One region of the Brenneria sp. L3-3C-1 genome, then DNA from elsewhere that is predicted to be linked to it. Evidence: predicted binding sites of a transcription regulator. Region 1 holds the regulator's gene; each other region holds the start of a gene.
The links. The regulator PurR, encoded in region 1, represses purine synthesis genes. The targets are predictions, from matches to a motif close to CANGCAAACGTTTGCNTG.
Positions count from the first base shown of each region.

Region 2: a site for PurR is predicted at 1,613-1,630, ahead of pyrD (quinone-dependent dihydroorotate dehydrogenase). Genes of this name have one in related genera too.
Region 3: a site for PurR is predicted at 3,327-3,344, ahead of gcvT (glycine cleavage system aminomethyltransferase GcvT). Genes of this name have one in related genera too.
Region 4: a site for PurR is predicted at 2,893-2,910, ahead of purT (formate-dependent phosphoribosylglycinamide formyltransferase). Genes of this name have one in related genera too.

Region 1 covers NZ_JAEMHF010000001.1:848,719-856,709, reverse strand. Annotated here, with positions in the region: gene JG725_RS03920 (riboflavin synthase subunit alpha) at 152-787, shown strand; gene cfa (cyclopropane fatty acyl phospholipid synthase) at 882-2,042, opposite strand; gene purR (HTH-type transcriptional repressor PurR) at 2,385-3,416, opposite strand; gene JG725_RS03905 (YnhF family membrane protein) at 3,806-3,895, shown strand; gene JG725_RS03900 (C40 family peptidase) at 4,022-4,852, opposite strand; gene JG725_RS03895 (Grx4 family monothiol glutaredoxin) at 5,192-5,542, shown strand; gene rnt (ribonuclease T) at 5,648-6,319, opposite strand; gene gloA (lactoylglutathione lyase) at 6,447-6,857, opposite strand; gene JG725_RS03880 (DUF1289 domain-containing protein) at 7,209-7,448, shown strand; gene slyA (transcriptional regulator SlyA) at 7,620-7,991, shown strand, end outside.
Region 2 covers NZ_JAEMHF010000001.1:380,983-388,973, forward strand. Annotated here, with positions in the region: gene pepN (aminopeptidase N) at 1-1,513, shown strand, start outside; gene pyrD (quinone-dependent dihydroorotate dehydrogenase) at 1,704-2,714, shown strand; gene JG725_RS01695 (cell division protein ZapC) at 2,899-3,468, shown strand; gene JG725_RS01700 (YcbX family protein) at 3,482-4,585, opposite strand; gene rlmKL (bifunctional 23S rRNA (guanine(2069)-N(7))-methyltransferase RlmK/23S rRNA (guanine(2445)-N(2))-methyltransferase RlmL) at 4,683-6,800, shown strand; gene JG725_RS01710 (ABC transporter ATP-binding protein) at 6,806-7,991, shown strand, end outside.
Region 3 covers NZ_JAEMHF010000005.1:127,637-135,627, reverse strand. Annotated here, with positions in the region: gene gcvP (aminomethyl-transferring glycine dehydrogenase) at 1-1,605, opposite strand, end outside; gene gcvH (glycine cleavage system protein GcvH) at 1,729-2,121, opposite strand; gene gcvT (glycine cleavage system aminomethyltransferase GcvT) at 2,166-3,284, opposite strand; gene JG725_RS12335 (carboxylesterase) at 3,632-5,098, opposite strand; gene fhuF (siderophore-iron reductase FhuF) at 5,190-5,978, opposite strand; gene alsS (acetolactate synthase AlsS) at 6,142-7,821, opposite strand; gene budA (acetolactate decarboxylase) at 7,871-7,991, opposite strand, start outside.
Region 4 covers NZ_JAEMHF010000001.1:426,073-434,063, forward strand. Annotated here, with positions in the region: gene zwf (glucose-6-phosphate dehydrogenase) at 1-800, shown strand, start outside; gene JG725_RS01900 (bifunctional 4-hydroxy-2-oxoglutarate aldolase/2-dehydro-3-deoxy-phosphogluconate aldolase) at 967-1,608, shown strand; gene purT (formate-dependent phosphoribosylglycinamide formyltransferase) at 1,672-2,850, opposite strand; gene JG725_RS01910 (S9 family peptidase) at 3,014-5,050, shown strand; gene JG725_RS01915 (DNA polymerase III subunit theta) at 5,346-5,576, opposite strand; gene ftnA (non-heme ferritin) at 5,907-6,422, shown strand; gene JG725_RS01925 (YebY family protein) at 6,757-7,113, shown strand; gene JG725_RS01930 (malate/lactate/ureidoglycolate dehydrogenase) at 7,907-7,991, shown strand, end outside.

The DNA of each region.
Region 1 (7,991 bases):
TAACATACTCGCCGATTTCGGTAATGGGTTTGGTTTTCAACTTAATCTGGGGCACACTGCATAACAGTCATTTATAGCAATCGGCAATGAGCGTGCTATCGGTATCGTTTAGCACCTATTTCATTTACATCGTTTTTAAGAGGCAAGCCGTATGTTTACCGGTATTGTTCAAGGCACCGCGCCGGTGGTGTCCATTGATGAAAAATCAAATTTTCGTACCCATGTTATTCAACTGCCGCCCGAATTATTGTCGGGACTGGTTCCCGGCGCTTCCGTCGCTAATAATGGCTGCTGCCTGACGGTGACCTCAGTGAAAGGCGATCGCGTCAGTTTTGATTTAATGAAAGAAACGCTCCGGCTGACCAATCTGGGAGAGATCGCCGAAGGCGATCGGGTAAACGTTGAGCGGGCGGCAAAATATGGTGATGAGATCGGTGGACACGTGATGTCCGGTCATATCATCTGTACCGCAGAGGTGGTGAAAATTCTGGTGTCGGAAAATAATCACCAGATTTGGTTCCGGCTGGCTGACGAATCACTGATGAAGTATGTGCTGCACAAAGGTTTTATCGGGATTGACGGCATCAGTCTAACGATTGGGGAAGTCACCCGCAGCCGTTTCTGCGTGCATTTGATTCCTGAGACGCTGAACCGCACCACGCTGGGACAAAAGCGCCTGGGGCATCGGGTGAATATTGAAATCGACCCGCAAACACAAGCGGTCGTCGATACGGTTGAACGGGTATTAGCCAACCGGCAGCCGGCTCCGGTTACGTCGGAAGAGTAGGCTGACGAAAAAAACGCTGGCGCGGCGTTAAGCGTTTGGCTAGCAAAAGCAAGCCGTTCGGAAAAGGTTCCCGTACGGCCTTGTCAAAATCCGTTCAGCGTGGAACGCGCACGCCGCCTTCGATACCGTCAATGCTGAACAGCACTTGCCAAAGCTGAATGTTACGGGCGCGAAATGCGCCGGCGCAGGCATTGAGATAGTAGCCGAACATGCGACGGAACCGTGCGGAGTAGCGCTCGGAAAGCTCAGGCCAGGATTGTTGGAAACGCTCGTGCCATGCCATCAGGGTGCGATCATAATCGGCGCCAAAGTTATGCCAGTCTTCCATCACCATATAAGGTTCGCTGGCGTGCGCGATATGTTGTACTGAAGGTACGCAGCCGTTAGGGAAAATGTATTTATTAATCCAGGGATCGACTTCGGCGTTGGTTTTTTTGGCGCCTATGGTGTGCAGTAAAAATAATCCGTCTGCTTTAAGATTTTTTCTGACGACACGGAAATAGGTGTCGTAGTTTCTCGGCCCGACATGTTCAAACATCCCGACAGAGACGACCCGATCAAATTGCAGATTCAGATCGCGATAATCCTGTAGCAAAATGGTGACATCCAGATCTTTGCAGCGCTCCTGCGCCAGCTTCTGCTGTTCTTTGGAAATGGTGACGCCGCAGACCGAGACGCCATACCGGCGAGCGGCAAATTCCGCCAATCCGCCCCAGCCACAGCCGATATCCAACAGTTTCATTCCTGGTTTGAGTTGCAGCTTTTCGCAGATCATCGCCAGCTTGTCTTGCTGAGCCTGCTCCAGCGTGGACGCCTGTTTCCAGTAGCCGCATGAGTACTGCATCGCGGGATCCAGCATCAGCGAAAATAAGTCGTTGCCTAAATCATAGTGCTCTTTGCCGACTATCCAGGCGCGCTTTTTGGATTGTAAATTTATCAGCCGTGCGGCAGCGATGCGCAAGATATCTTTGAGATGGTGGGGGATTTTTTCATCCAATCCGGCGCGTAATACGCGATGAAAAAATATGTCTAGTCTCTCGCACTCCCACCAGCCATCCATATAGCTTTCACCCAATCCCAATGATCCTTCACGCAATACGCGCTTAAAAAAATCAGGATTTTTAACTTTGATATCGAAAGGGCGGGAACCGTTGATTTTGATATCAGCGATAGCCAGCATTTCCCGCACAATTTGGAACCAGGATGTGTTATGGCGGTCAAGCTCCGCCACATCTTCTATACATGATGAACTCATAACTTCTCCCTACCTTGCTTTCATGATGAAACCGCAAGGAAAACATAGACAATTTTTACCTATTCTCGGTATCGGTGGGGATCGCCCATCGTCTACTCTCTGAATCGTCAGAGGAAATTGAAGAGAAAAGCCGGTACGCAAATACGTAGGGGCACTTATCCTTAAGATAAAAACGCACATTCCCTATGCGCTTAACACTAAAAGATAGTGATAAATAGAATTGTTGTCACAAAAAATCATAAATAGTTTATGACTGCTTCAGTCGGGGTACAAGTATAAATTGACTGAAGCAGTTGTTGGTATCAAGCATCTTGCCGCGTGATATAAGAAATTCGTCTGTTATCAGGAGTAACGTCGATAGTCGCGAAAGGGACCGTCGGCAACGGAACGGCGCTCAATCAGGGTAGGGTGTACTTCGATAACCTGGGCATCTTCACGCTTGCTGGTGATACGGTCCAGCAACATGGAAAAAGCGGATTGCCCCAGCCGTTCTTTGGGCTGATGAATGGTGGTCAGCGCCGGGGTAAAAAAGCGGGCATGGCGGATATTGTCGTAGCCAATCACCGAAATATCCTGAGGAACGCGCAGCCCCAGTTCATCGGCGGCGCAGATCGCTCCCATCGCCATAATATCCCCGCCGCAGAACACCGCCGTCGGCCGGTGTTTCTGCGCCAGAATTTGGTGCATCGCCTTATAGCCGGATTCCGGCTCGAAATCGCCCTGAACGATCCATTCATCATGAATCTGAATATCGGCGTCGTTCAACGCTTTTAAAAAACCAAGATAGCGCCCGCTGCCGGTATTTCGCTCTTGAATGCCGGGGATGGCGCCGATGTCCCGATGACCGCGCTCGATAAGGTAACGGCCCGCCATATAACCGCCCTCAAAGGCGTTATCGATAATGGTATCGGTAAAATCGCTGTGCGCCTGACCCCAATCCATAACCACCATCGGAATGCTGCGATAGTTTTCCAGCATGGCGAGCAATTCGGGTGGATATTCCGCACACATGACCAGCAAGCCATCGACGCGTTTTTGCGCCAGCATGGAAAGATAGGCGCGTTGTTTATCAAGCTCGTTATGCGAATTACATAAAATCAGCGTATAGCCTTTGGCATAGCAACTGTTTTCAACGGCTTCTATGATTTCCGCAAAATAGGGAGCTTCACTTGACGTCGCCAGCAAACCAATGGATTTAGTGTGATTAACTTTAAGACTGCGGGCGACGGCGCTGGGCGAATAGTGTAATTCTTTAATGGCTGCGCGTACGGCAGCCTTGGTCTCTTCGGCGACGAAACGTGTTTTATTAATCACGTGTGATACGGTTGTGGTAGAAACGCCGGCGCGTTTCGCCACATCTTTGATCGTTGCCATGTAAAAATAACTCCTGAACGCACTTATTACAGTCGTAAGTATATTGTTAATCGTTTGCCTGCGTTTATCGTTCTCTTTCTTAGTGAAAAAACAGGATTTCAGAAGGAGAATGCCGAATGTTATACCTGAAGGGGCAAGGTTGACGTTTTTCGACCACTATTTTTCGAATACTACGCGGCGCGTCGTTAAACAGCGGATTTTGTCCGATTTGCCACCAAAGTGGAAGCGGTAATTTATACTATTATTGATACATAGGTATAAGATTTTTCTTTCAAACTATGGAAGAATCGCTATCGTCATTAAGCGGTTTTTTACCCGAGGTTGGGGCTGAGCTTCCAAAGATGGTCAATACTTTCTTCCGATAACTTGTGTGCGCAAAGGAGACACCTATGGATACTGACCTGAAGATGTCGTTGCTGACCACCGTTGGTGCGCTGGCGATGATCATTGTCTTTAGTTTTGTCGCGGTACTGAATTAATTGGCGTTGGGGCGTTCCGCCGTTTAACGCTATCACTATTTACTCAGGCATGTTTTACGGTGTGAAAACATGCCTGAATTCTTTCTGCCTCGCAGTTTAGCTTGTTGTGCCCTCTCTGAGCCAGCGTCAGCGCATGGTCTGAGGAGTGACGACGCGCCGTGCGCCGACATAATGATCCTGCCAGTAATCCTCACTCAGTTTACTAATGCGAATATCCGAGCCGGTACGCGGCGACTGAATGAATTTCCCGTTGCCCAGATAAACCCCGACATGATCGGCGACGCCGCGATTGTTGATGCGGAAGAAAACCAAATCGCCGCTTTCCAATTCGCTTTTCTGAATCGGCGCCGCATCGCGTAAATGATACATTTCATTCGCCGTGCGGGGGATGGGGATTTTAACCACGTCTTTGTAGGCGTAATAAACCAAACCACTACAGTCAAAACCGGTAAAAGGCGATGATCCGCCCCAGCGATAAGGTTTTCCCACCTGGCTCATCAGCTTGTTCATCGCCGTTAATTTGGCTTGTTGATAGCGTTTTTTATGCGCGGCGCTTAATGCCAATCCTTTCTCTTCGCTTTTCCGGTTTTTTAGATCGGTGTTTTTAAGGCCGTGTTTTACTCTGGCGTTCGACGAGGAAAGTCTTACCCCGTTTTTCGTCTGCGACTTTTTGAGGCCGGTCTTAATTAACGCCGGGGTGTTGTTCTTTGTTCTTGATGCGATTTGCTGCGGTTTATGCTGCGTCGTGCGGACGGTTTTAACTTTATTGATCTCAGGATGCGGCGTATTCGCTTTGCGGCTGTTTCCGGGGTGTTTGTTTTTTTTATGATTGTCATCAGGTACGGCGCCTACGCTGGTTTTTGGTGACGATGATTTTGGCGTATGCGGCGTCGCCTGAGCTATGCTCGGGAGTAAATTACTGAAAAATAATATAAAAATAGCAATAAACACGCGCATCATGAAAATGGCCGAATTTAATCCTTAAATCGTTCAAGCGGAACAGTATTCCCGAAAACGGCCGTATAAAAAAGTGGGAATGACCACTTTGTGTATACAGAATAGTGAAAAAAAGTTAATGATGGTTTTTCGGTGGATTTATCATCGTTTTCTGCCGTGAATTTATCAACAGCGGTGTACGCTAGGGGAAAATATATCCCTACAAAAAATAGCGTTTTTTTGTGGCGGCCGCTCTCGGTACAATATCATTGAGTGGATGGCGCTGTAATGGCACATCTGATAGCGCTTATGGTTAATGAACATGACGTTAGCCATCCTATAGGTTAAGGAAGCAAGAGAATGACGACAACGACAATTGAAAAAATTCAGCGCCAGATCGCTGAAAACCCGATTCTGCTGTATATGAAAGGTTCACCTAAATTGCCAAGTTGCGGGTTTTCCGCACAGGCGGTACAGGCGTTGTCGGCTTGTGGCGAACGTTTCGCCTATGTCGATATCCTACAGAACCCGGATATCCGTGCCGAATTGCCTAAGTACGCAAATTGGCCGACGTTTCCCCAGCTGTGGGTCGACGGTGAATTGGTCGGTGGCTGTGACATCATTATTGAAATGTATCAGCGCGGCGAGTTACAGCCGCTGATTAAAGAAACAGCGGAAAAATATAAATCTCAGCAGGAAGGGCAGGAATAAATCCAGCGGGAGTCGCATACGCTTGCATATGCAATGCGGATAAAATTGCGGCGGGATGAAAAAAAGACAGCGTGGCGAAAGCTACCCTGTCTTTTTTAATGCGGTTTAACTGGCAACGGAGGTGGTTGCTGATTGGTTTTCGTCAAAAGCGATAGGCCATCCGCCCATCCGTTTCCAGCGGTTAACCAGTTCGCAAAACAACAGCGCAGTCTGATTGGTATCGTAAAGTGCGGAATGCGCCTGGCTGGAGTCAAAAGCGATCCCGGCGGCAAGACAGGCTTTGGCGAGAACGGTTTGCCCCAAGACCAGGCCGCTCAGCGCCGCCGTGTCAAACGTGGCGAAAGGATGGAAAGGATTGCGCTTCAAACTGCATCGTTCAGCCGCAGCCATCATGAAGCCATGATCAAAGGTTGCGTTATGCGCCACGATAATTGCTCGGTTGCATCCCTGATCTTTTATGCCCTTGCGCACGACTTTGAAAATTTCATGCAGGGCGTCATACTCGCTGACCGCGCCGCGTAATGGGTTAGTGGGGTCAATGCCGTTAAACGCCAGCGCGGCGGGTTCCAATATTGCGCCCTCGAACGGCTCAACGTGGAAATGCATGGTGTCATCCGGCTGTAGCCATCCATCAGCGTCCATTTTTAATGTTACCGCTGCAACTTCCAGTAATGCATCGGTTTTGGCATTAAACCCGGCAGTCTCAACATCGATCACTACCGGGTAAAACCCGCGGAAACGACCGCTCAGGGCGTTCAGGTCATTTTTATCAGCCATTAGTCTCTTAATCTTTAGCAAAACGCAGCGCGCATTATGGCAAATTTCGGCGAGAGATGCAGTATTCCCCGCTTACCCGGGCCTGGCGCATATAAAGGACTGGTGCCTGTCAGGCACCAGTAAAGCGTCACTGATTGCCAATTCCCTGACCTGATTGCGCTCTTTCAATCAGCTCGATTTTGTAACCGTCCGGATCTTCAACGAACGCAATGACGGTGGTGCCGCCTTTTACCGGACCGGCTTCGCGGGTCACATTTCCCCCCGCCTGGCGAATGCGATCGCAGGTGGCGGCGACATCATCGACGCCCAGAGCGATATGACCGTACGCATTGCCTAGATCGTAACTCTCTATGCCCCAGTTGTACGTCAATTCAATGACCGCCCCTTCGCTTTCCTCGGTATAGCCGACGAACGCCAGGGTATATTTATACTCTGCATTTTCATTAGTACGCAGCAATCGCATACCCAGCACTTTGGTATAAAAGTCGATGGAGCGTTGTAAATCACCAACACGCAGCATAGTGTGAAGTAGGCGCATAATTTCAATTTCCTCGATTGGCTACTGTAATTAACGGCAACATGACGGAAAAAAGCTGACCGGAGGCAAGTATAGCGTTGTCGATATGCTGAGTCCAAGCCATTGCCGGGAAAAGCAGCAAGCCTGGCGACCCGCCGTTGCCGGGGCATAATTATGTTAGCACATCGCTTCTGGCGGCCTTTTATCGGCTGTAAGGCGGGAAGATCGCGCCGGGAGGCCGCATAACGGCGCGGAAAAATCGTTTGAAATTACAAGGGCTACCTAATTATTTTGCTCGTTATCGTTAGCAAGGGCTTGCCAGAGAGTGAGAACAGAGCTTCAATAACCCTGTAGTAAAAGAAAGGAGGTACGGTGCCAGAGCAACTTGAACTCTTTGCTGTTCCCAATCCGTGCCGTGGCGTTTGTCAGGCTGATGCGCGCGGCTTTTGTCGCGGTTGCTTTCGCAGTCGTAATGAGCGTTTTGCCTGGGGGCAGATGAGTGATGCCCAGAAACAGGATGTCCTGCGCTTGTGCAGGCAGAGATGGAAACGTTCGCAGCGAATGGAGAACGTCAAGCAGGCCGAAGAGCCGCAGCAGCCGTCTTTATTTTAACGTTAGCTAAACAGTCACTGAATAAAATAAGCTCAAGATCATTTTTAAGAGACTTTTATTTGCTAGAATCCTTTTTTCTAAAATAATAAAAGCTATTTTTCTATTTTTTATAAATCAGAATTGATTGCAATCCAGGGATATAACTTAGCATGCTAATTATAAGGAGAGGTTATGGAATTGCCATTAGGATCTGATTTAGCCCGTTTAGTGCGCGTCTGGCGCGCATTAATTGATCATCGGTTAAAACCACTTGAGCTGACCCAAACGCATTGGGTAACCCTGCACAATATATATCATCTGCCGCCGGGGCAGTCACAGATTCAACTGGCCAAAGCTATCGGGATCGAGCAGCCTTCATTAGTCCGTACATTGGACCAACTGGAAGAAAAGGGATTGATTACCAGACACGTATGCTCACATGACCGACGTGCTAAACGTATACTGCTTACTGAAGCCGCCGATCCGATAATACAAGCGGTTAATGATGTGATTAGCCATACCCGCAACGAGATTTTATTTGGCATCACTCCCGAACAGCTCGAT
Region 2 (7,991 bases), 470 kb from region 1:
GGTGATAGAAATGAACAATTTCTATACCTTGACGGTGTACGAAAAAGGATCGGAAGTGATCCGGATGATGCATACTTTATTAGGGGAAGAGAAATTTCAGGCCGGGATGCGTCTCTACTTCGAGCGTCATGATGGCAGCGCAGCGACCTGCGATGATTTCGTCCAGGCGATGGAAGACGCTTCCGGTGTGGATCTCACTCAGTTCCGCCGCTGGTACAGTCAGTCGGGTACGCCGGTGCTGACGGTGCGCGACGATTACGATCCGCAAACGCAGCAATATTTATTGAGCGTCAGCCAGATGACGCCGGTGGGGGCCGATAAGCAGGCCAAACTGCCGCTGCATATCCCGCTGGATATTGAATTGTACGACCAGAAGGGACAGGCGATCCCGCTGCAAAGAAACGGTCAGCGGCTGTCTTCCATATTGAACGTGACCGAAGCAGAGCAAACCTTTATTTTCGATCGGGTTCCCTGTCAGCCGGTTCCTTCTTTATTACGTGAGTTTTCCGCGCCGGTAAAACTGAATTATGCCTGGAGCGATGCGCAACTGACGTTCCTGATGCGTCACGCCAGCAATGCGTTTTCTCGTTGGGATGCGGCGCAAAGTTTGCTGGCCAATTACATTCGTCTGAATGTTTCCCGTTATCAGCAACAGCAGTCGCTTTCGTTACCGATGCATGTAGTTGATGCTTTCCGCGCTATTTTGCTGGATGAAAATCTGGATCCCATGCTGGCATCGCAGATCCTGACGCTGCCAAGCGAGAATGAAATCGCCGAGCTGTTCGACACCATCGATCCGGTGGCGATCGCGGCGGTGCGCGATGGCCTGATCCGCGCGATGGCAAAAGAGATGGCGGATGAATGGCTGGCGGTTTATCGCGCCAATCAGACGCCGCAATATCGCATTGAGCACGCGGATATCGGTAAACGCGCCTTGCGGAATATTTGCCTGTATTATCTGGCGTTTGGCGATGAGGCTCAGGCCGACAACCTGGTAACCGCGCAGTTCCAGCAGGCCGATAACATGACGGACTCGCTGGCGGCGCTGTCCGCTGCGGTTAGCGCGCAGTTACCGGGACGCGATGCGCTGTTGGCCCGCTTTGACGATCGCTGGCATCAGGACGGCCTGGTCATGGATAAATGGTTTACGATCCAGGCTACCAGCCCGGCGGCGGATGTGCTTGAGCGGGTTCGTGAACTCCAGCGCCATCGCTCGTTCAGCCCGAACAACCCGAATCGTCTGCGGGCGCTGATTGGGGCGTTCGTCGCCGCTAATCCTTCCGCATTCCATGCGGAAGATGGCAGCGGTTATCGTTTCCTGACCGAGGTGCTTATCGATCTTAATACCCGCAATCCGCAGGTCGCCGCGCGGTTAATTGAGCCGTTGATCCGCTTAAAACGTTATGACGCCAAACGGCAGGGGTTGATGCGTCAGGCGCTGGAACAGTTGAAAACGCTGGAGAATTTGTCTGGCGATCTGTTCGAGAAGATTGGCAAAGCGTTGCAGGATTAACGCTTTTTCCTCGCCTTATTTGGTCTTTTCCCCGTGGTGAGATGCCCGTGATATCGGGCATCTCACCTCTCTTTCAGGTTTGCGGCTAGTCAACGGAATTGCGCAAACGTTTTACTTTCCGCTGTGATGGAACTACCATCTCGCCGTATTCCGACTTTGTTTATTCGCGATTGGGATCTCAGGAGACGATATGTTCTATCCCGTTATCAAGAAAGCGTTATTTCAGCTCGATCCAGAACGAGCACATGAGTTGACCTTCCAGCAATTACGCCGCATTACCCATACCCCTTTTGAATTTCTCGTCCGTCAGTCCGTTCCGACCAAACCCGTTAGCTGCATGGGATTGTCATTTAAAAATCCACTTGGCCTGGCCGCAGGGCTTGATAAAGACGGCGACTGTATTGACGCATTGGGCGCAATGGGGTTTGGCTTTATTGAAGTGGGAACGGTCACGCCGCGTCCGCAACCCGGGAACGATAAGCCGAGATTGTTCCGCATTGTTGAAGCCGAAGGATTAATTAATCGGATGGGCTTTAATAATAAAGGCGTCGATTATCTGGTCGAGAATGTCAAAAAATCACAATTTGGCGGCGTGTTGGGGATCAATATCGGTAAAAATAAAGATACCCCGGTAGAACAAGGTAAAGAGGATTATCTGATCTGCATGGATAAGATCTATCCTCACGCCGGCTATATTGCGATAAATATCTCTTCGCCCAATACGCCGGGATTGCGCACGCTGCAATATGGCGAGGCGCTGGACGATCTTTTACTATCGATAAAAAATAAGCAGACCGAGTTAAGTGAGAAATATCAAAAATATGTTCCGGTGGCGGTAAAGATCGCGCCGGATCTTTCTGAAGAGGAATTGATCCAAATAGCCGACAGCCTGGTTCGTCATAACATTGACGGCGTGATTGCCACCAATACCACGCTCGACAGAAAATTGATCCAGGGATTAAATCACTGCGGTCAGACCGGAGGATTAAGCGGTCGTCCTTTACAGCTGCATAGCACGGAAATTGTCCGGCGGTTATCGCAGGAATTAGCCGGACGATTGCCGATTATCGGCGTAGGCGGCATTGATTCTTTGGTTGCCGCGCGTGAAAAACTGGATGCGGGCGCGACATTGATTCAGATATATTCAGGCTTTATTTTCCGGGGACCCGGCCTGATTAAAGATATTGTTACGCATATTTAATCATTTCTGTCTTTCATTTATCTCCGGGGGTTTATTTATTCCCCCGGCTAGTCTATATTTTACTCGTTTGCATAAATAAACTATCAACACCTGCCGGTTTTTTTATTGCATAGTTTTTTATTACATGGTTTTGCAATCAGCCATTTCCTATAATAGATGCAACAAAAGGCGAAGGGTAAATAATATGAAGTTAAAACCTGACGATAACTGGCGCTGGTATTTTGATACCGAACACGATCGGGTGATGCTGGATCTCGCCAATGGCATGTTATTCCGTTCGCGTTTCCCGTCTAAAATGTTAACCCCGGATGCGTTTAATGAAAGCGCATTTTGTGTTGAAGACGCGGCTTTATTTTTTACCTATAACGAAAAGTGCCAAAAGATGGCATTGAGTCGCGACCTTCAGGGTGAGCTAATTTTGAATGCGCTGGTCGCCAGTCGTTTTCTTAAACCGCTGATGCCCAAAAGCTGGCATTTCGTGCAGCAGCATGTCGCGACTGTACCCGCGCCGCAGGCGGGCGATATCGTTCAGGTTCAATTGACCGAAAACAATGATACCGCGTGTTTTCTGATCGCCGAAGCCGGCGATAAAGCCAGCCTGTGTCTGCTGGCGCAGGAACAGCTAATACTGAACGCCAAAATGATGGTGCTGGGGGATGCGATAAAAATCATGCATGACCGATTATTGCCGGTTGCCATCCAGAGTGAACCTGAACAGACGCCATCGTCTTATCTGTTCGCCAAGGTCGTTTAACCTCTGGCATCTGCTATTGCAGGCGGATATCGCTTTGCGGAATGCAGCTACAGGCGAGGATCGCGCCATTTTCTCCGATTGCGCTTTTCTTGAGCGCTGAGACCGTGCCGCTGATTAACGTCAGCTTACAACAGCCGCATACGCCGGCCCGACAGGAATAGGGAACGCGCATGCCTTGTTGTTCCAGCTGTTCCAGCAGGATTTGCTGATTATTTCCCATCAGACGTTTGCCCTGATACTCAATCGTTACGGTTTGTTGTTCTTTCTCCGGCGCGGGAACGTTCTCCACGACTGGCCCTGAACCATAGTGACGAGGCGGTTTGACGGCCAGCACCTCCAACGCATCGCCGACTCGAATAATACCGGAATTCCTGGCGATCAGATTTTGCCCGAAATCGACGTCGCCATTTTCCGCGGTGCGGAACGATTGCAAGGTTGCCAGCGGTTCCGCGGTCGGGTGTTTTATGCCGCGTTCAATGCTGACGGTGGTCAGAACACAGCGGCTGCAAGGCTTGACCACATCGAAAATGACCTCGCCGATGCGAAGGGTTTGCCAGCTATCTTCCGCAAACGCCGCCGCGCCGGCGACCACCAGATTCGGGCGGAACTGCTCCAGTCTGATGCCTGCCGGACAGCGCTGACGCAGCGCCTGGAAAGAGGCGTCGTTGATCAGTAAAAACGGATAACCGTCGGCAAAAGAGAGTGGAACGTCGGGGCGACGCTTGACGCGCCGCGACGGCGCGTTGCCGACCCAACGCAATTGCACCGGACGTTGAAAATAGCGGCTCAGCCACTGGTTAACGGAATCAGGGGCGATGAGTGAGGTAAAGTGATTGCCCCAGACCTCCGTGGGCTGCGGCGTGTTGATGAAATCAGTAAAGCGAACGCTGGCGGTTTGCCCGTCGGGGGCGGAAATAAACACGCCATCCGCCAGCAGGGCCGGGGTAAACCGCACCATCTGCGGATACTGGCGAGCGGTGATAAAGGTTCCGTCGGGCTCGGTTACCATGAAAGTACGATCGTGCGCCAAACCGCCTGGGGACGCCAAGGCATGGGACAACTGCAAGCCGCGCATGGATTTTACCGGATGAATATAAAGCCGCGTTACGCCGAGCACTGATTGATCCTTGCTGAAGTAAAACGGCAACTTTATGACAAGCGTCACGGATTAGCTATAATGCGGCTCAATTTTCTTTATTGGTGATATCGACGATATGAATGCTCTGTTTGCCAGCACGGCCCGTGGTCTGGAAGAACTGTTAAAAAGTGAGCTGGAAGCGCTGGGCGCGCAGGCCTGTGCCGTGGTGCAGGGCGGGGTGCATTTTCAGGGTGATAACCGCCTGCTTTATCAGAGTCTGCTGTGGAGTCGTCTGGCATCACGTATTCTGCTGCCGCTGAATGAATTTAAGGTGCATAGCGATCTGGATTTGTATCTCGGCGTACAGGCGATTGACTGGTCGACGATTTTCAGCGTCGACAAAACCTTTGCGGTGCATTTTACCGGCACCAATGACGATATCCGCAATAGTCAGTATGGCGCGTTAAAAGTAAAAGATGCGATTGTGGACAGCTTTACCCGTAAGACCGGTCAACGACCTGATGTGGCTAAACAGCAGCCGGATATCCGCATCAATGTTTTTTTACAGCGCGACACGGCAAGCGTGGCGCTGGATCTTAGCGGCGAGGGTTTGCATCAGCGCGGCTATCGCGATTTGGCGGGGCTGGCGCCGTTGAAAGAAAATCTGGCGGCCGCCATTGTCTTGCGCTCCGGCTGGCAAAAGGGCACCCCGCTGGTTGATCCGATGTGTGGCTCCGGCACGTTATTGATCGAAGCGGCGATGATTGCCGCCGATCGCGCGCCCGGTTTGCATCGTACCCACTGGGGATTCAGCGCCTGGTTGCAGCATAATGCCGAGTTATGGCATGAAATCACCACCGAAGCGCAGCGGCGCGCCCGGCAGGGATTACAGGAAACCACTTCGCGTTTCTTTGGTTCGGATAACGATCGCCGGGTGATCGACATTGCCCGGGCCAATGCCCGTCGGGCGGGCGTGGCTGATTTAATTACCTTCAGCGTCAAAGACGCCGTACAGCTTCAGAATCCGTTACCCGCAGGGCCGAAAGGCACGGTCGTCAGTAACCCGCCGTACGGGGAGCGCCTGGAAAGCGAACCGGCGCTGATCGCGCTGCACAATATGTTGGGTCGCAAGATGAAAAGCGATTTCGGCGGCTGGCAACTGTCGTTATTCAGCGCCTCTCCGGAATTGCTCAGCTGTCTGCAACTGCGCGCTGAACGCCAGTTCAAGGCCAAAAACGGCCCGCTGGACTGTGTGCAGAAAAATTATCAACTGGCGGAAAGTCAGGGCGCAGGCGCGGGGCAGATCGCCGAGGATTTCGCCAACCGGCTGCGTAAAAATCTGCGTAAGCTGGAAAAATGGGCGCAACAGCAGGGCATTGAGTGTTACCGCCTGTATGACGCCGATCTGCCCGAATACAATGTCGCCGTCGATCGTTACGGCAGTTGGGTGGTGGTGCAGGAGTACGCGCCGCCTAAAACCATTGATGCGCAGAAAGCCCGCCAGCGTCTGTTTGATGTGATCAACGCCACGCTAAGCGTGCTGGAACTGCCGTCGAATCGTCTGATCCTGAAGACCCGTGAGCGTCAGAAGGGGAAAAGCCAATATGAAAAATTGGCGCAAAAGGGCGAATTTTTGCTGGTGGAAGAGTATAACGCCAAGCTGTGGGTCAATCTGACGGACTATCTGGATACCGGCTTGTTCCTCGATCACCGCATCGCCCGTAAAATGCTCGGTGAGATGAGCCGGGGCAAAGATTTTCTCAACTTGTTCGCCTATACCGGCACGGCCAGCGTGCATGCCGGGTTGGGCGGCGCGCGTAGCACCACCACTGTGGATATGTCGCGAACCTATCTGGAATGGGCGGAGAAAAACCTGCGGGTCAATGGCCTGACCGGGCGGCAACATCGCCTGATCCATGCCGATTGCCTGTCGTGGCTGCGTGAAACGAATGAACAGTTCGACGTTATTTTTATCGATCCGCCGACGTTTTCCAATTCCAAACGCATGGAAGACACCTTTGACGTACAGCGCGATCATCTGGCGTTAATGAAAGATCTTAAACGGCTGCTGCGTCGCGGAGGAACGATCATGTTCTCCAACAACAAACGCGGATTCCAGATGGATATGCCGGGATTGGCTGCGTTAGGTCTGGCGGCGCACGAGATCACCGCCCGTACCCAATCACAGGATTTTGCCCGCAACCGTCAGATTCATAACTGCTGGCTGCTAAAGCATGCCGGCGAGGAAAAGTAATAGCAATGTCATTAATCAGCGTATCGGGCGCATGGCTGTCATTCAGCGACGCCCCCCTGTTGGATAACACCGAACTTCATATCGAAGAAAACGAACGCGTTTGTCTGGTCGGCCGCAATGGCGCGGGCAAGTCGACGCTGTTGAAAATACTGGCCAAAGAAATTCCGCTGGATGACGGCCGGATCACCTATGAGCAAGACTTGATCGTCGCGCGTCTGCAACAGGATCCGCCGCGCGATATCGCCGGCAGCGTATTTGATTTTGTCGCTGAAGGCGTCGCCGCGCAGGCGGATTATCTGAAGAATTATCACGCGACGCTGCGCCTGGTAGAAACCGATCCCAGTGAAAAGAATCTGAATCAGCTGGCCAAGCTTCAGGATATTCTTGAGCACCAGGGGCTGTGGCAGTTGGAAAGCCGCATTCACGAGGTGCTGGAACAGCTTGGCCTGGCCGCCGACGCGCCGCTGGCGTCCTTATCCGGCGGCTGGCTGCGTAAAGCGGCGCTGGGGCGGGCGCTGGTCAGTTCGCCCCGGGTTTTGCTGCTGGATGAACCGACCAACCACCTTGACATCGAAACCATTGATTGGCTGGAAGCCTTTCTGAAAACTTTCCAGGGCAGCATCGTGTTTATTTCCCACGACCGTTCCTTTATACGCAATATGGCGACCCGGATTGTCGATTTGGATCGCGGCAAGCTGGTGTCCTGGCCGGGAAATTACGATAAGTATCTGGCCGGGAAAGAAGAAGCGCTGCGGGTGGAAGATCTGCAAAATGCCGAGTTCGATCGCAAACTGGCGCAGGAAGAAGTGTGGATCCGGCAGGGCATCAAGGCACGTCGCACGCGTAATGAAGGCCGGGTGCGCGCGCTGAAAGCCATGCGGAATGAGCGTTCGCAGCGCCGTGAAGTGATGGGCGCGGCGAAAATGCAGGTGGAGGAAGCCGCACGTTCCGGCAAAATCGTGTTTGAACTGGAAGAGGTTAACTATCAGATCGATAATAAGGTTTTGACGCGTAATTTCTCGGCGCAGGTACAGCGCGGCGATAAAATCGCCCTGGTGGGGCCGAACGGCTGCGGTAAGACCACGCTGTTAAAGCTGATGCTGGGCGAACTGACGCCAAGCAGCGGACGGGTACACTGTGGAACCAAGCTGGAAGTGGCCTATTTCGATCAGCACCGCGCCGAGTTGGATC
Region 3 (7,991 bases), on a different contig from region 1:
CGGATGCAGTTCGGCAAATTCCGGCCAGGTAATCGGCAACATTTCAGCGGCGGCGTTGAGCTTCATGGTGCAGGAGCCCAGCGGGATCATCGCCTGATTGAGCGCCAGATCCTTGCGCTCCAGACGATGCAGATAGCGCATCATCTCGGTTTCGCTGTGATAGCGGTTGAACACCGGATGGGAAAGAATGGCGTCATCACGTTGCAACGCGGCGGGAATGGACGCGGCCTGCTGGTTGACCGCCGCATCCAGCGTATCGATATCCAGACCGTTGGCATAGCCCAGCAGTACCGTAAACAAGGTCAGTACGTCTTCCCGAGTGGTGGCCTCATCCAGCGTCACCCCGACCGCGCCGTCAAGATCGCCGCGAAGGTTGATGCCAAAGCTCAATGCCCGGCTCAGCACCGCGGCCTTGTCTTCCACCTCGACGGTTAACGTGTCAAACCACGCCTGATGGCGCAACGTCAACCCGCCCTGACGTAAGCCGAGCGCCAGAATATCCGTCAAACGGTGGATACGCCCGGCAATGCGTTTCAACCCTTCCGGGCCGTGGAACACCGCATACAGGCTGGCGATATTGGCCAATAGCACCTGTGAGGTACAGATATTGGAGTTGGCCTTTTCACGGCGGATATGCTGCTCGCGGGTTTGCATCGCCATACGCAGCGCGGTATTGCCCGCCGCATCGCGCGACACGCCGATAATCCGCCCCGGCATGGCGCGTTTGTGTTCGTCGCGACAGGCGAAGAACGCCGCATGCGGCCCGCCGTAGCCCATCGGCACCCCAAAGCGCTGCGCGGAGCCGAAGACGATATCCGCGCCCTGTTTGCCCGGCGCGGTCAACAGCACCAGCGCCATGATATCGGCGGCCACACAGCTTATGACCTTACGTTGTTTCAATTCGGCCATCAGCGCGCCGTAGTCATGCAGCTCACCGGTCGTTCCGGTCTGTTGCAACAGCACGCCGAATATGCTGTCGTCCGTCAGCGCGGCTTGCGCGTTGCCGACCACCACCTCAAAACCGAACGTCTGCGCCCGGGTGCGCACCACATCCAGCGTTTGCGGGTGAACATCCTCCGCGACCAGAAAACGATCGGCCTGTTTCAGCTTGCTGATGCGTTTCGCCATCGCCATCGCTTCGGCGGCGGCGGTTGCTTCATCCAGCAACGAGGCGGAGGCCAGTTCCAAACCGGTTAAGTCCTGCGTCACCTGCTGAAAATTGAGTAATGCTTCCAGACGTCCCTGAGAAACTTCCGGCTGATACGGCGTATAGGCCGTGTACCAACCCGGATTTTCCAGCACGTTGCGTAAAATCACCGGCGGCGTCAGCACCGCGCTATAGCCCATGCCGATGTAGCTTTTGTAGCGCTGATTATGGCTGGCAATGGCTTTCAACTCAGCCAACGCCTGATGTTCCGTCGTCGCTTCACCAACCGCCGGCGGGCCGGGTAACTGAATATCAGCCGGCACAATCTGCTGGATCAACGCATCGAGAGAATCCGCGCCGACCACCGACAGCATGTGCCGCTGCTGGCCGGCGGAGGGGCCGATATGACGTTCAACGAAAGCGCCGTTATGTTCAAGTTGACTGAGAGTCTGGGTCATTACGAAAATTTCCTGCATCAGACATTCTCCGCATAGCACAGGCTGCATAACGCAGTGACTGTCCGACACAGAGCGAGGAACAAAATAAAACGCCCCGGCTCAGCAGAGTCCAGGGCGCGGTCATTATTCGTCTTCTTCCAGCGTGGCCTGATATCCCTCGGCATCAAGCAGCTCATTCAAGTCGGATTCGTCGGACGAACGGATACGGAACAGCCAGCCATCGGTATAGGGCGCGCTGTTAACCAGTTCAGGGGCGTTTTCCAACTCTTCATTGACTTCGATAATTTCGCCGCTGATCGGCGCATAAATATCGGAAGCCGCCTTGACCGACTCGGCCACGGCGCAGTCATCGCCGGCGGAGACGATAGTGCCCACCTCCGGCAAATCGATAAACACCATGTCGCCCAATAATTCCTGCGCGTGTTCGGTAATACCCACGCTATAAATCCCGTCGCCTTCAAATAGCACCCACTCATGCGAAGCGGTATATTTTAACTCTGCTGGGACATCGCTCATTGCCACCTTCTCCTTTCACAATACGGTTAAAACCGAATGGGTCATTAATACTGAACAATAGGTTTTCCGGCACGAACAAAACCGGGTTTGGTGACATGCACGGGGAGTTCACGGTTGCGGATCTGGACGATCGCCTGTTCACCGATACCCGCCGGAACGCGCGCCAGCGCAATGCTCAGGCCAAGCGTAGGCGAAAACGATCCGCTGGTAATGACACCTTCCCGCATCACACCCTCGTTATCAGTAAAGCGTACCGGCAAATCATTGCGCAATACCCCTTTTTCCGTCATCACCAGCCCGACCAGTTGCTCAGTCCCCTTTTCACGCTGACGTTCCAGCGCTTCGCGGCCGATGAACTGGCGATCCTTCGGCTGCCAGGCGATGGTCCAGCCCATATTGGCGGCCAGCGGCGAAATGCCTTCACTCATATCCTGGCCGTAAAGATTCATCCCGGCTTCCAGCCGCAGCGTGTCGCGCGCGCCTAATCCACAGGGCTTGACGCCCACGGACAAAAGCTGTTGCCAGAAGCTCACCGCCTGTTCCTGCGGCAGTGCGATTTCATAGCCCGCTTCGCCAGTATAGCCAGTCGTGGCAATAAAAAGGTCATTGGCCTGCACGCCGAAAAATGGCTTCATAGCGGCAATCTGTTCAATCTGCGCCTCACTTAGCCGCTGATGTTCTTTCAGCAAAGAGCGTACCTTTTGCTGCGCGTTCGGCCCCTGAACGGCAATTAACGCCAGATCGTCACGCTCGCGGATGTCGATGGTGAAAGGCTCGGCGTGCCGGACGATCCAGGCCAGATCGTTGTCGCGGGTTGCCGAGTTGACCACCAGCCGGAAATAATCCTCCGCCATGAAATACACGATCAGATCGTCGATAACGCCGCCGGAGGCATTCAGCATACCGCTATAGAGCGCTTTGCCTGGCTGAGTGAGCTTTGCCACATCGTTCGCCAGCAGATAGCGCAGAAATTCGCGGGTTCGGGCGCCGTGTAAATCCACAATCGTCATATGAGACACATCGAACATGCCGGCATCACGACGAACAATGTGATGCTCATCAAGCTGGGAGCCATAATGCAGCGGCATCATCCAGCCGTGGAAATCAACCATCTTGGCACCGTCTGTCAGGTGCTGCTGATACAACGGGGTGTGCTTTGCCATTTTTTCCCTCGATTCGGAGCATTGCGTTCCGGCGATAACCACCACGCAAACGATTTCTTACTGGTGAACTTACCACCGAAGCACGGTTGAAACTATCCCTTCAGTCATAAGTTAAACTATATGGGAAACACCTCAACACCTGGGTTATGGCGCGATAAAAAACAGATTAATAAACCAATAAATTGGAAATAATCAATACAAACACAATAAAAACCGGATAAAAAATAAAATTATTGATATGAAAAATAGAACCATCCGTCACTTTAGACAGTTAAAAAAAACCATACCCATTACTAAAATTAATGCGAAAATTTCACCAAAATTAGATTATTTCAATCGAAACGCCGCTACTGCGGCATTTTCCCGTCGATACGCTGCATCAGATAAGGAAAAAACGGGTTGGACGATAAACGCAGCAGCGTATCCAGATCCACCACCAGCACCGAACGTTCCCCCCGCGCCGCGATCATGCCCAGCGGCAGGCCAAACTCGCTGGGATTCTGCGAAAAACGACCATACAGAGAATCCGTATCCGGGAAAGGCAAAGCGACGTGCGAGAGAGAGTAAACATCCTGCGGGTAGTCAATGCCCAACTCACGGGATTGCTCCTGTCCCGTCCCGGCTTTGACATCAAGCGCAATGGCATGGGCGCTGTCCGGCGCGGCATTGGTGATCACCGTAGTGTCATAATGGCGCGGCGGCGCCGGCAGCAACTGACTGAGCGCGCCATTTGCCGAATCTCGCAGCAACGGGCCAAAATTGATCGTGCGGTTCACGTCAAACAGCACCAGTTGGCTGCCGTTGGCGGGTAAGAGATTGTAAAACGATGAAATCACCGCCCGGGTGCTGACGGTAAAATCCATCACCGACTGAAACGTCAGCACCGGAGGCAAGTGTTCCAGCATATGGTTTTGCGCTTTACGGGTTAGCTGACGCTGCAACTCATGGGTCAACAGCCAGGACTGCCGGGCGCCGTTAACCGGAAACGAGTTATATTTGAAAGGGTTAAACTCCGGCAAAATGCTTAGCCACGCCGACTTGGCAAACGCCGGGAAGACCGCGGGCAACCCCGCCAGCCCGGCAAAGCGGGCGTAACGGGTGACGCCAATCATCGGCGAAATCAGTATCAGTTGGTCGGGGCGGGACAGCGTTGGATCGTCCAGCGTATCCAACGCATATTTCAACGCCAGCGCCCCACCGTTGGAGAACCCCACAAGATGCAGCGGTAATGCGCCCGCTGACGTATACGTAAGATGCCGGTTCGCTTCGCGCACCGCCAGACGGGTTGCCGCCAGCCAGTCCTGCCAGCGGACGTCCGTCAGAGCGCCGGGCACCGTACCGTGCGCCGGCAGACGAATGCCGACGACCACAAATCCGCGCTGGCGATAGCGCTCGGCAATATGCCGCAGGCTATAAGGAGAATCCGTCAGCCCATGCAACAGCACCACCGCGCCTTTTGGCGCGCCGTCCGGCATCAATTCATAAGAACGGTTCCAGTCATGCTGAAACCTGCCCGGATAAACCGGGCTGCCGGAAAAATAACGGTTAATCGGCCGTTGTTCATCGTCATCCAGTTCCTGAGTCACATGCTGATTGATTTGCTGGAAAAGCGTCTCTTCGGTGCGCAGGTAAGCTGCCCAGTCAGCCCGGTCAAGCTCCTCCGCCGACAGTTCATCCGGCGCAAACGTATGCCACGGCGCCAGCGCCGGCCCACGTTGCGTGTCATAAATACGGATAGCCAGCAGCGTCACCGCCACCACGCCCAAAATAATGGCAATACGTTTGATTATCCGCCTGACGGATCTTATCAGCATGTTAATTTCCCTGTCGGTTTGCCGTTTTACCGCCTGTTTTCAGTGCGGCCCGCACCACTGAAAGAGTAAACCATCCACGCCGCGGAAGGTATTAAACCTTATTCAGCGTACAGTCCTGACAACGCATGACGCCTGGAATACGGTAGCGCTGGCAACAGCTGCGGCGTTGAATGATGCCGCTACGGGGAATAACCGTGCGATAGAGGGGATTTTCGCCGCCATCCAGTAGTGAACGGGAAAAGAACAGATCGTTGCTCAGGCGGGTAAGTTCATCTTGCGGCATCAGCGCCTTCATTTCGCCCAGAAACCAGTACATCAGATAGCCGGTATTGTTCCAGGCGAGTCTGGCATTCAGCTCACCGAAGCTGTCCAGCGTATTAATCACCGGGGCAATATGTTGATGCAGCAGCCTCTCCAGCCGCGCTCGCGGCGAGTCGCCGGCCGATGCGGACGGCAGCGCCCGCGTCGCAATATAAAACGTCGCCGGGTGTCCTTTGTGATGAAAACCGACATGTATCTGATTCGGCGAACAATCCAGTACGGCAGCGTGTTTGAGCAATACCAACATCAAGGGCGGCACCAGCAGCCCGAAGTACCACTGCGCCCATAGCGATTGCAGCGGTTTTCCCTCGCGCTGGCTATCCGGATAGTCCCGATACAGATCATCGCCATAGCGCTGAACCAACGGATTAAATACCGCGGGCTGAGACCACTCGGCAAGGGGCATACTGCCCGCCGGGGGAGGTTCGCCGAATTTAACGCTATCGAGGCAATGAGGTCGATGCTGCCGCAGCAAGTCGCTTAACTCAGCGGCCAGCGCCCGGTCGCCGCCGGAAAACGCCGGCGGCTCAACGGTGCTGACGATATTTTTGGTCGGCATAAGGCAGATTCCGCTAGGCATCCGAATAAACCGGAAACGAAATGATAACCATTGCCAATAGTATCCACGTTTATCACCAATGACAAACCGTGCGCATGCGGTGATGGCTTCCCCGATCGCGATCCGCCTGGGCCGCCGGCGTCAAAAGCACGCCAGACAGACGCTAGATAAGCTGACTGATATTCAGATCCTCCATCAGACGCTGGTTGTCCGAATAATCCACCGGAATGGCGATCACCGCCGGCCCTTGAACATCCATCGCCTGCCGCAGCTTACTGACCAGTTCGTCTTCCGATTCGACCGCAAACCCTTTGGCGCCGAACGCTTCTGCATACGCTTTAAAATCGATCGGGCCGAATTTGACCCCGGAAGAACGGTGATATTTTTTCTCTTCCTGCATCTCAACCATGTTATAGGCATTATCCACCCAGATAATGTGCAACAGATTGCTCTTCAGGCGTATCGCCGTTTCAAGCTCCATGCTGGACTGCATAAAACCGCCGTCGCCTGAAACCGAAATCACTTTCTGACCGGGATGGATCAGCGAGCTGGCGATAGCCCAGGGCAAGGCCACTCCCATGGTTTGCTGGCCATTGGTCATCAGCACCTGCCGCGCCCGGAAGCTGTACAGATAGCGCGCCAGCCAGATATGGAAGCTGCCCATGTCGACGCACAGCGTAACGTCATTATTGACGATATCCTGCATCGCCCTGACCAGCCGCAGAGGATGAATGGCAAATCCGCGCATATTCATGCCGCGTGTCGCCAGATCGTGACGTTGCTGGCAGCGGTCGCGCAAAATAGCCTGCGTTTGCGACGAAAGCGTTAGCGGCGCATGGATGCAGGCGGTCAGCTTATCAATGGTCGGCTCGATATCGCCGACCAGCTCCACATCGGGAAGATAGGCGCTGTCGATATTGGCGGGCAGCACATCGATATGCACCAACGCCGACTTACCGCTGTTCCACAATGCCGGATCATATTCCACCGGACTGTAACCGACCGTGACGATCAGGTCGGCCTGTTGCAACAGCTTATCGCCGGCCTGATTGTTGAACAGACCGACACGCCCGGCGAAATGGTCAAAATGCTGCTGATCGACCGCGCCGGCGGCCTGATAGGTGCTGGTTACCGGCAGCTTGCTTTTATGCAACAAGCGGCGCAATGCCTCGGCGGTTTTAGGCTGGCTGGCCATTAGCCCCAGCAGCAAAATAGGATTTTTAGCCTGTTGGATCATCCGCGCGACCTTCTCGATGTCGGCATAAGGCGCACTGTTCAACGCGGGGATATTCGGACGCACCAGTACGGCGCTGGTCACCGGCTCATTAATGATATCCTGGGGCAAGCTGATGAAAGATGCGCCAGGATGCCCCATCTCCGCAGTCCGGAATGCATTCGCCAGCACTTCGGAAATCGCCGATGACGCCCTGACTTCGGCGCTGAACTTGGTGACCGGCTGAAACAGGCTGACGGTGTCCAGGCTCTGGTGCGTCAGCTTAAGGCTTTCGGATCGTTTGACCGCCCCGCCGATGGCCACCACCGGATCGCCTTCCGACGTCGCCGTCGCCAGGCCGGTAACCAGATTGCAGCAGCCCGGCCCGGAAGTCACCAGCGTCACGCCGGCTTTTCCGGTCAATCGTCCGATCGCCGCCGCCATAAAAGCGCCGTTGGCTTCATGCCGTACCGGGATCGTTTCAATTGGCGAGTCTTCCAACGCATCAAAAACGCGATCGATTTTCGCGCCCGGAATACCAAATACGTATTTCACACCCTGCTGTTCCAGATGTTTTACAACCAGGGATGCCCCACAGTTCCAGCTCTGCCGGCCTGTTGAATTTTCCATTGTCTTATTCCTCAGAAATGATTCGTGATCTGTCTTATTTAATCTGTGTTCAGCTTTCCACCGACTGGATGGCACTGTCGAGGTTGTCAGGTGACAGATCGGCACTGAGAAAATCACGATCTTGCGGCAAATCGATAATCAGTTTGGAGATGACCCCAAATGTCAAAACC
Region 4 (7,991 bases), 420 kb from region 1:
TCGATAAAGCGGGTCAGATGCGCGATATGATCCAGAACCATCTGTTGCAGATTCTGACCATGATTGCGATGTCGCCGCCTTCTGACCTGACGACCGATCGCATCCGTGATGAAAAAGTGAAAGTACTACGTTCGTTACGCCGCATCGATCGTAATAACGTGCATGAAACAACGGTACGGGGTCAGTATACGTCTGGTTTTGTGCAGGGGAATAAAGTTCCCGGCTATCTGGAAGAAGAGGGCGCGAATAAAAGCAGCGGCACCGAAACCTTTGTGGCAATACGCGTTGATATTGATGACTGGCGCTGGTCGGGGGTGCCTTTTTACCTGCGTACCGGCAAGCGTCTGCCGACGAAATGCTCCGAAGTCGTGGTGTATTTTAAAAACCCGGCGTTGAACCTGTTCCGCGACTCTTATCAGCAATTGCCGCAGAACAAGTTGATTATTCGTTTGCAGCCGGATGAAGGGATTGAAATTCAGATCCTGAATAAAATCCCCGGACTGGAGCATAAGCACCGCTTGCAAACGGTGAAGCTGGATCTGAGTTTCTCCGAGACCTTTAATCAACAACACCTGGCCGATGCCTATGAGCGCCTGTTGCTGGAAACCATGCGGGGGATTCAGGCGTTGTTTGTGCGTCGCGACGAGGTCGAGGAAGCCTGGAAGTGGGTTGACTCGATCATGGACGCCTGGTCAATGGACAACGACGCGCCGAAGCCTTATCAGGCGGGGAGCTGGGGGCCGGTGGCGTCGGTGGCGATGATCACCCGCGACGGTCGTTCGTGGAACGAGTTTGAATAACGGATACGCCGTGTCCGCGGCTCGGACAGGGTGCATTTGTATTATGTGGTTATGGTTTTAATGTGTGGCTAACGGTGCGGTCGGACGTCTGCAAATGCAGACCCCTGTGGCAGGGGCGCGCTATATCATTAATGATGCCCCTGGGCATGACTGGAGATAACTCTTGATGAAAAACTGGGAAACGAGCGCGGAACAGATTTTGACGGCGGGCCCCGTTGTTCCTGTTATTGTGGTTAACAAGCTGGAGCATGCGGTGCCGATGGCAAAGGCGCTGGTCGCTGGCGGCGTTCGCGTGCTGGAGCTGACATTACGTACCGACTGCGCCATAGACGCTATCCGCGCCATTGTGAAAGAGGTGCCTGAAGCGATTGTCGGCGCAGGTACGGTAATCAATCCTCAGCAACTGGCCGCGGTGACTGAGGCGGGGGCGCAATTTGCTATCAGCCCCGGTCTCACCGAGCCGTTGCTGATAGCGGCGACGGAAGGGCGCATCCCGTTGATTCCGGGTATCAGCACCGTTTCTGAACTGATGCTGGGTATGGATTACGGTTTGCGCGAGTTTAAATTCTTCCCGGCGGAGGCCAATGGCGGCGTTAAAGCGTTGCAGGCGATCGCCGGGCCGTTTGCGCAAATTCGCTTCTGTCCGACCGGGGGGATTACGCCGAATAACTACCGTGATTATCTGGCGCTGAAAAGCGTACTCTGTGTCGGCGGTTCCTGGCTGGTGCCGAATGATGCGTTGGAAAGCGGCGATTATGCGCGTATCACTGAGCTGGCGCGCAAGGCCGTTGCAGGCGCGGCGGCGTAATAAGCCTATCGAAGTATTGCTGAAGCCATCCGCCGGATGGCTTTTTTACGGATTCAGCCCCGCTCAACCCTCGACCTTTATCGCCGAAGCGGTTTTTTTCGCCAGCGCGACGGCCTCATCGATGGTTTCCGCGGTCGCCAGCGCAACGCCCATGCGGCGTTTACCCTGGATTTCCGGTTTGCCAAACAGACGGATCTGCGTGTGGGGATGCAGCGCGGTCGCCAGCGCCTGATAGCGAACATTCCGGCTCTCCAGTTCCGGCAGGATCACGGCCGAGGCCGCCGCGCCGTACTGACGAATGGCGCCGATCGGCAACCCCAGAAACGCGCGCACGTGCAGGGCGAATTCTGACAGATCCTGAGAAATCATCGTCACCATGCCGGTATCATGCGGGCGTGGCGAGACTTCGCTGAAAATAACCTCGTCGCCGCAGACAAACAGTTCAACCCCAAACAGCCCGTAGCCGCCCAGCGCTTTCACCACGTCGCCGGCGATTTCTTGCGCGCGCGCCTGCGCCAACGGGCTCATCTGCTGTGGTTGCCAGGATTCCTGATAATCGCCGTCTTGCTGACGATGACCGATTGGCGCGCAAAAATGGATACCATCCACCGCATGGATGGTCAGCAGGGTAATTTCGAAATCAAAATTGACCAATCCCTCAACGATAACCCGTCCGCCGCCCGCGCGGCCGCCTTGCTGAGCATACTGCCAGGCTTTATCCAACTGCCCGGGTTCCCGAATCAAACTTTGCCCTTTACCTGATGAACTCATGACGGGTTTAACGATACAAGGGTAACCAATGTCAGCCACGGCCTGATGAAAGCTTATTTCGCTGTCCGCAAAGCGGTAGCTTGACGTCGGTATGGACAGCGTTTCGGCCGCCAGACGGCGAATACCTTCACGGTTCATCGTTAAACGCGTGGCCTGGGCGCAGGGAACCACGTGATGCCCCTGTTGTTCCAGCTTAACCAGCATATCGGTGGCGATAGCTTCGATCTCTGGCACGATATAATCAGGATGCTCGGCTTCAACCAGCGCTTTTAATGCTTCGCCGTCCAGCATGTTAATGACATGGCTTCGATGAGCAACCTGCATGGCTGGCGCATCGGCATAGCGATCGACCGCGATAACTTCGATTCCCAACCGCTGACACTCAATCGCCACTTCTTTGCCTAACTCACCGGAGCCCAGCAGCATGACGCGTGTGGCATCGGGACGCAGGGCAGTTCCAATCGTTAACATAACGTGATACCTGATCTGGTTGTGAAAAATGGCCGCAGTATAAACGAAAACGTTTGCGTACGCATCTGAGGTAATGATGTGACGAAAGGGAAAGCCGGCGTTACTTGGCATCCACGGAGAATCGTGCCACTCTTTTTATTCCCAAACCAAGGATCTGAACGACATGACCGTACCGCAAGCAGCAAAAAGACCCCATCCGTTGACCATTCACAATGACACCCGTATTGATAACTACTATTGGCTGCGTGACGACCGGCGCACAGATCCTGACGTGCTGGCCTATCTTCAGCAGGAGAACCAGTATAGTCGCGAGGTGATGGCGCCTTACGACGCGCTGAAGCAGTCGCTGTATGATGAAATGGTTAACCGGATACCGTCGGAGGATATGTCGGTTCCCTATGTTAAAAACGGTTACCGTTATCAGAGTCGTTATGAGCCGGGTAAAGAGTATCCTATTTATCTGCGCCAGCCGGAGAGCGAGACGGATAAATGGCAGACGATGCTTGATGGGAATCAGCGAGCGGAAAATCATGAGTTCTACAGTCTGGGCGCGTTGGCCGTCAGCCCCGATAATCAGGTATTGGCATTGGCGGAGGATTTTCTGTCCCGCCGTCAGTACGATATTCGTTTTCGCGATCTGAACAGCGACGCCTGGCTGCCCGACGTGATTGAAAAGGTTTCTTCAGGGGCGGAATGGTCGGCAGACTCCGCCGTTCTTTATTATGTCCGCAAACATCCGCAAACCTTATTACCTTATCAGGTCTATCGCCATCGGCTGGGAAGCCATCCATCGTCCGATGAACTGGTTTATGAAGAGCAGGATGATACGTATTACGTCAGTTTGGGTAAGACAACCTCAGAGCGTTACATCACTATTTACCTCAGCAGCACGACTACCACGGAAGTTTTGCTGATCGATGCGACCCGCGACGATGCGGCGCCGCAGGTCTTCATCCCGCGTCGCAAAGAGCATGAGTATGGCGTAGACCACTATCGGGGCATGTTTTATCTGCGTTCCAACCGGGAAGGGAAAAATTTCGGCCTGTATTGCACGCCGGATCGGGGAGAAAGCAACCTGGAAACGCTTATCGCTCCGCGGGAGCAGCGAGTTCTTGAAAGTTTCGAGCTGTTTCGCGATTGGCTGGTGGTCGAGGAAAGAGAGCGGGGATTAACCAGCCTGCGGCAAATTCACTGGCAAACGCAGGCGGAGAAAAATATTACCTTCAATGATGCAAGCTACGTAACCTGGTTATCTTATAATCCCTCGCCGGAAACCTCGTTGCTGCGCTATGGATACGCATCCATGACCACTCCGAGTTCGCTTTATGAACTGAATATGGACACCGGGCAGCAACAGTTACTCAAGCAGGCCGAAGTAAAAAATTTTACTGCGGATGATTATTGCAGCGAGCGCCTGTGGATCACCGCCCGGGACGGCGTAGAGGTTCCCGTCTCTCTGGTCTATCACCGCAAGCATTTCAAGCCCGGTCGGAATCCCATACTGGTATATGGTTATGGCGCCTACGGCAGCAGTATGGATCCGGATTTCAGCGTCAGTCGATTAAGCCTGCTGGACAGAGGATTCGTCTTTGCTCTGACCCATATTCGAGGGGGCGGCGAACTCGGGCAACAGTGGTATGACGACGGCCGGTTGCTGAACAAAATGCATTCGTTTACCGACTTTATTGATGTATCAAACGCATTAGCTGAAAAAGGCTATGGCGATCGCCGGAAAATGTTCGCAATGGGGGGCAGCGCCGGCGGATTACTGATGGGCGCGGTGGTGAATTTTGCGCCGGATTTATTTAAAGGCGTCGTCGCGCAGGTTCCGTTTGTTGATGTTCTGACCACCATGTTGGATGAGTCTATCCCTCTGACTACCGGCGAATACGACGAGTGGGGCGATCCGAACGATCGCCAGTACTATGACTACATCAAACAATACAGTCCCTATGATGGGGTAACGGAGCAGGCTTATCCGCACCTGCTGGTTACCACCGGGTTGCACGATTCGCAAGTCCAGTATTGGGAGCCGGCGAAATGGGTGGCAAAGCTGCGGGAAATGAAAACGGATCAACGCCTTTTACTGTTGTATACCGATATGGACGCCGGGCACGGCGGAAAGTCGGGGCGCTTTAAGCATTATGAGGATATTGCGTTGGAATATGCGTTTCTGCTGATGGTTCTTGAAAGCGACTGAGTTAGTGAGAGTAAACCCGCTGAAAGCGGGTTTACCGATCAGCATTGATGTTTTTAAGTGATGGCATCCGCTTGCGGATTAGCCTTCTTGTCCTTTTTATCCGCGCGTTTTTCCGCTGCGGTTTTCAAGGGTTTCTTCTTGCTGTTCTTTTTGCTGTCCATTCCTTTACTCATTTCTGACCTCGCTTGGTAAAAGGGTGGCTTGCTAATCCATTAGCTGCCTGTTTGGCCCCACATGCAAGGAGAAAGTATTTTTTATCAATACGAAGTATGTCCGGCGTGATAGGCGGCAGCGGTTACTTGGATTTAGGCTCATAGGGCAGACGTGAAAACTGCAAAGACAGCTGACGATAGACGGCAACGCGCTCACGGAAATAATTACGCAGATGTTCCGGCTGTTCCCGCTCCACGGCTTCAGGGATCACTGGCATGTTATAACGCTCTTTAAAGGCAACACCTGACGCCGCCAGATCCACATTCACCTTGTCCATCTCTTCTTTGGAAAGGTCTGCCAGATTATATCTCATGTGGGATTTCTCCTGCTTATCGACGACACTTTGCGCGTCAAGGTAAAGCAGAGGCGGTAAAATGGCAAGCCGCGGTAATGTCTGCCGATGACAAAAATAAGTTAAATTTATATTTAATTTGCTCTTTGATAATAAAAATGATTATCACTCATAATACGAATTATTTATTGGAAATGAAAATTAATATCAATAACGCAAAATAATAATATATTGATTTATAAGGATATAAATATTTATTGTTAATTTAGTTAATAAGATGTTTTTTATTTTATTTATTCAAGGCATAATAATTTCGAATTAATTTACCTGCCAGAGATATAAGGGACGACGATGTTAAAAAAAGAAATGATTCAAAAATTGAACGAGCAGCTTAACCTGGAATTTTATTCTGCGAATTTGTATCTACAGATGAGCGCCTGGTGCGGCGACAAAGGCTTTGAAGGCGCTTCCGCTTTTCTGAAGACACACTCTCAGGAAGAGATGGAGCATATGCAGCGCCTGTTCAACTATTTGGACGATACCGGCAGCATGCCCGTATTAGGCACCATCGCCGCGCCGCCGGTCGAGTTTGCGTCGCTGGCTGACGTATTCAAACTGACCTATGAACATGAGCAACTGATTACTGGAAAAATCAACGAACTGGCCCATGCCGCAATGGCTTTGCAGGATTATTCAACATTTAATTTCCTGCAATGGTACGTGGCTGAACAGCATGAAGAAGAAAAACTGTTCCGATCTATCCTTGATAAGCTGGCGCTGGTTAACACCAGTGAAGGCGGCCTGTTCTTTATCGACCAGGATCTGAAAAAAATGGCGGCGAATGTCGCGGGTGGCGAATCAGCCTGAGTCCTGTCGGCTGACGGAAACACGGTGCGCCCCGGTTGAATGGGCGCATTGTCCCGCTCTTGCGACACGCTGAACCGGTTTCAAATCTCTGATATTCCTTTCCCAACCTTCTTCCGCTAGGGCTCATCGCTTATCTTACCTCTGTTTTGCACATCCACATCCTGAATGATGCTGACTTTGCCGCTCGACTTTATCCGCCGCTATCGTTATGATCGCTGCCGGCATCCATATAGTAACCTTATGTTTTATATGCTATAAAACTGTCTTTCTGATTCAGATCATTACGCGACCGCGATGGGGCATGATCGTCTGAATAGTCATGTTCAGGAGCATTATGATGAAGAAATTGCTGTTATCTCTCGTTTTCGCTTCACTGTCCGTTAATGCCGTTGCCGCCGCAAAACTGGCGAATATAAGCCGTCTACAGTACGGAGAGAAGTGGGCATTTACGCGGGAAGAGGTTCAACTTATTTGCCGCCCTGGCAATGCACTGTATGCCTTACACACGGGCACCCTGATGCAGTATCCGCTCAATGACATCGCGACCGCACAAATGAAAGCCGGCTTGGTCAACGCGCAGCCGATTGATGCCATCTGGTTGGATGATCCCGCCAATCCCGGACAGAAAAAAAGTTTACAGCCTTTTATTGAACGTGCCGAACAACTTTGCGATCCCATCAGTAAACCATAATGCGGTTGATTTTTGAGTAAATGTTAATTAAATAATTACTAATGGTTACTATAAAGTGTGAAATACGTTCCATTTGTGATAATCACAATGAGAGGGAAACTGGAAAATGCAAGGGAGTTGGCTACGCTTAGGTGACAAGGCTAGTTCAGCTTGTATAAATGCCAACTTTTAGCGCACGGCTCTCTTCCAAGAGCCATTTCCCTAGACCGAATACAGGAATCGTATTCGGTCTTTTTTTAAATTATTGATATTTAATGATTTTATTTTTGAGATCCCGAAAAATCCCGAAATTCCCCCCGAAAATCGATATTCGGTCTTTTACAGATAAGTGTATTCTTTTCCTCGCGCATCCACCCACGTGTCCGTCATTTTGGCTGATTTGTGACCGCGTAACTTCCGGACAAACTCTTTCCCTTTCTCCTTCCCTTCGCGTCGCCAGGCAAGATTTCCTATCGCATGAACGGTTGGCGGATCTCATCAATGAGCTCCCGGCCACCGCTCGATATAAAAAAAGCCCACCTACAGAGGATGGGCTTTGCTTTCCCTGATGTCATCGTTATTGTTTGAGTTTCAGCATTATCATGACATTGGATTTGTGTATTTTATAAACGTTTATACAGATCAATTCTGCGTTATCGATCGGTTGTAGCGATCGATTCATCCATCCGTGGTGTTCTATCGATCAAGCACCGGGCGGATGGCGTATTTTAAAGGTTTTCATGCTGATAAATTCAGCAGTAGGATAAGTAGAGCTAGATAACTTAATTCGTTAGCAAAATGCGAAGGGAAACAGATGCAGATTTCAGAAAGTCGCTTAACGGGTATTGCACAGGCGCTATTGCAAAAAGTGGGCTGTGAAGAACAGGAGGCCGCTTGTG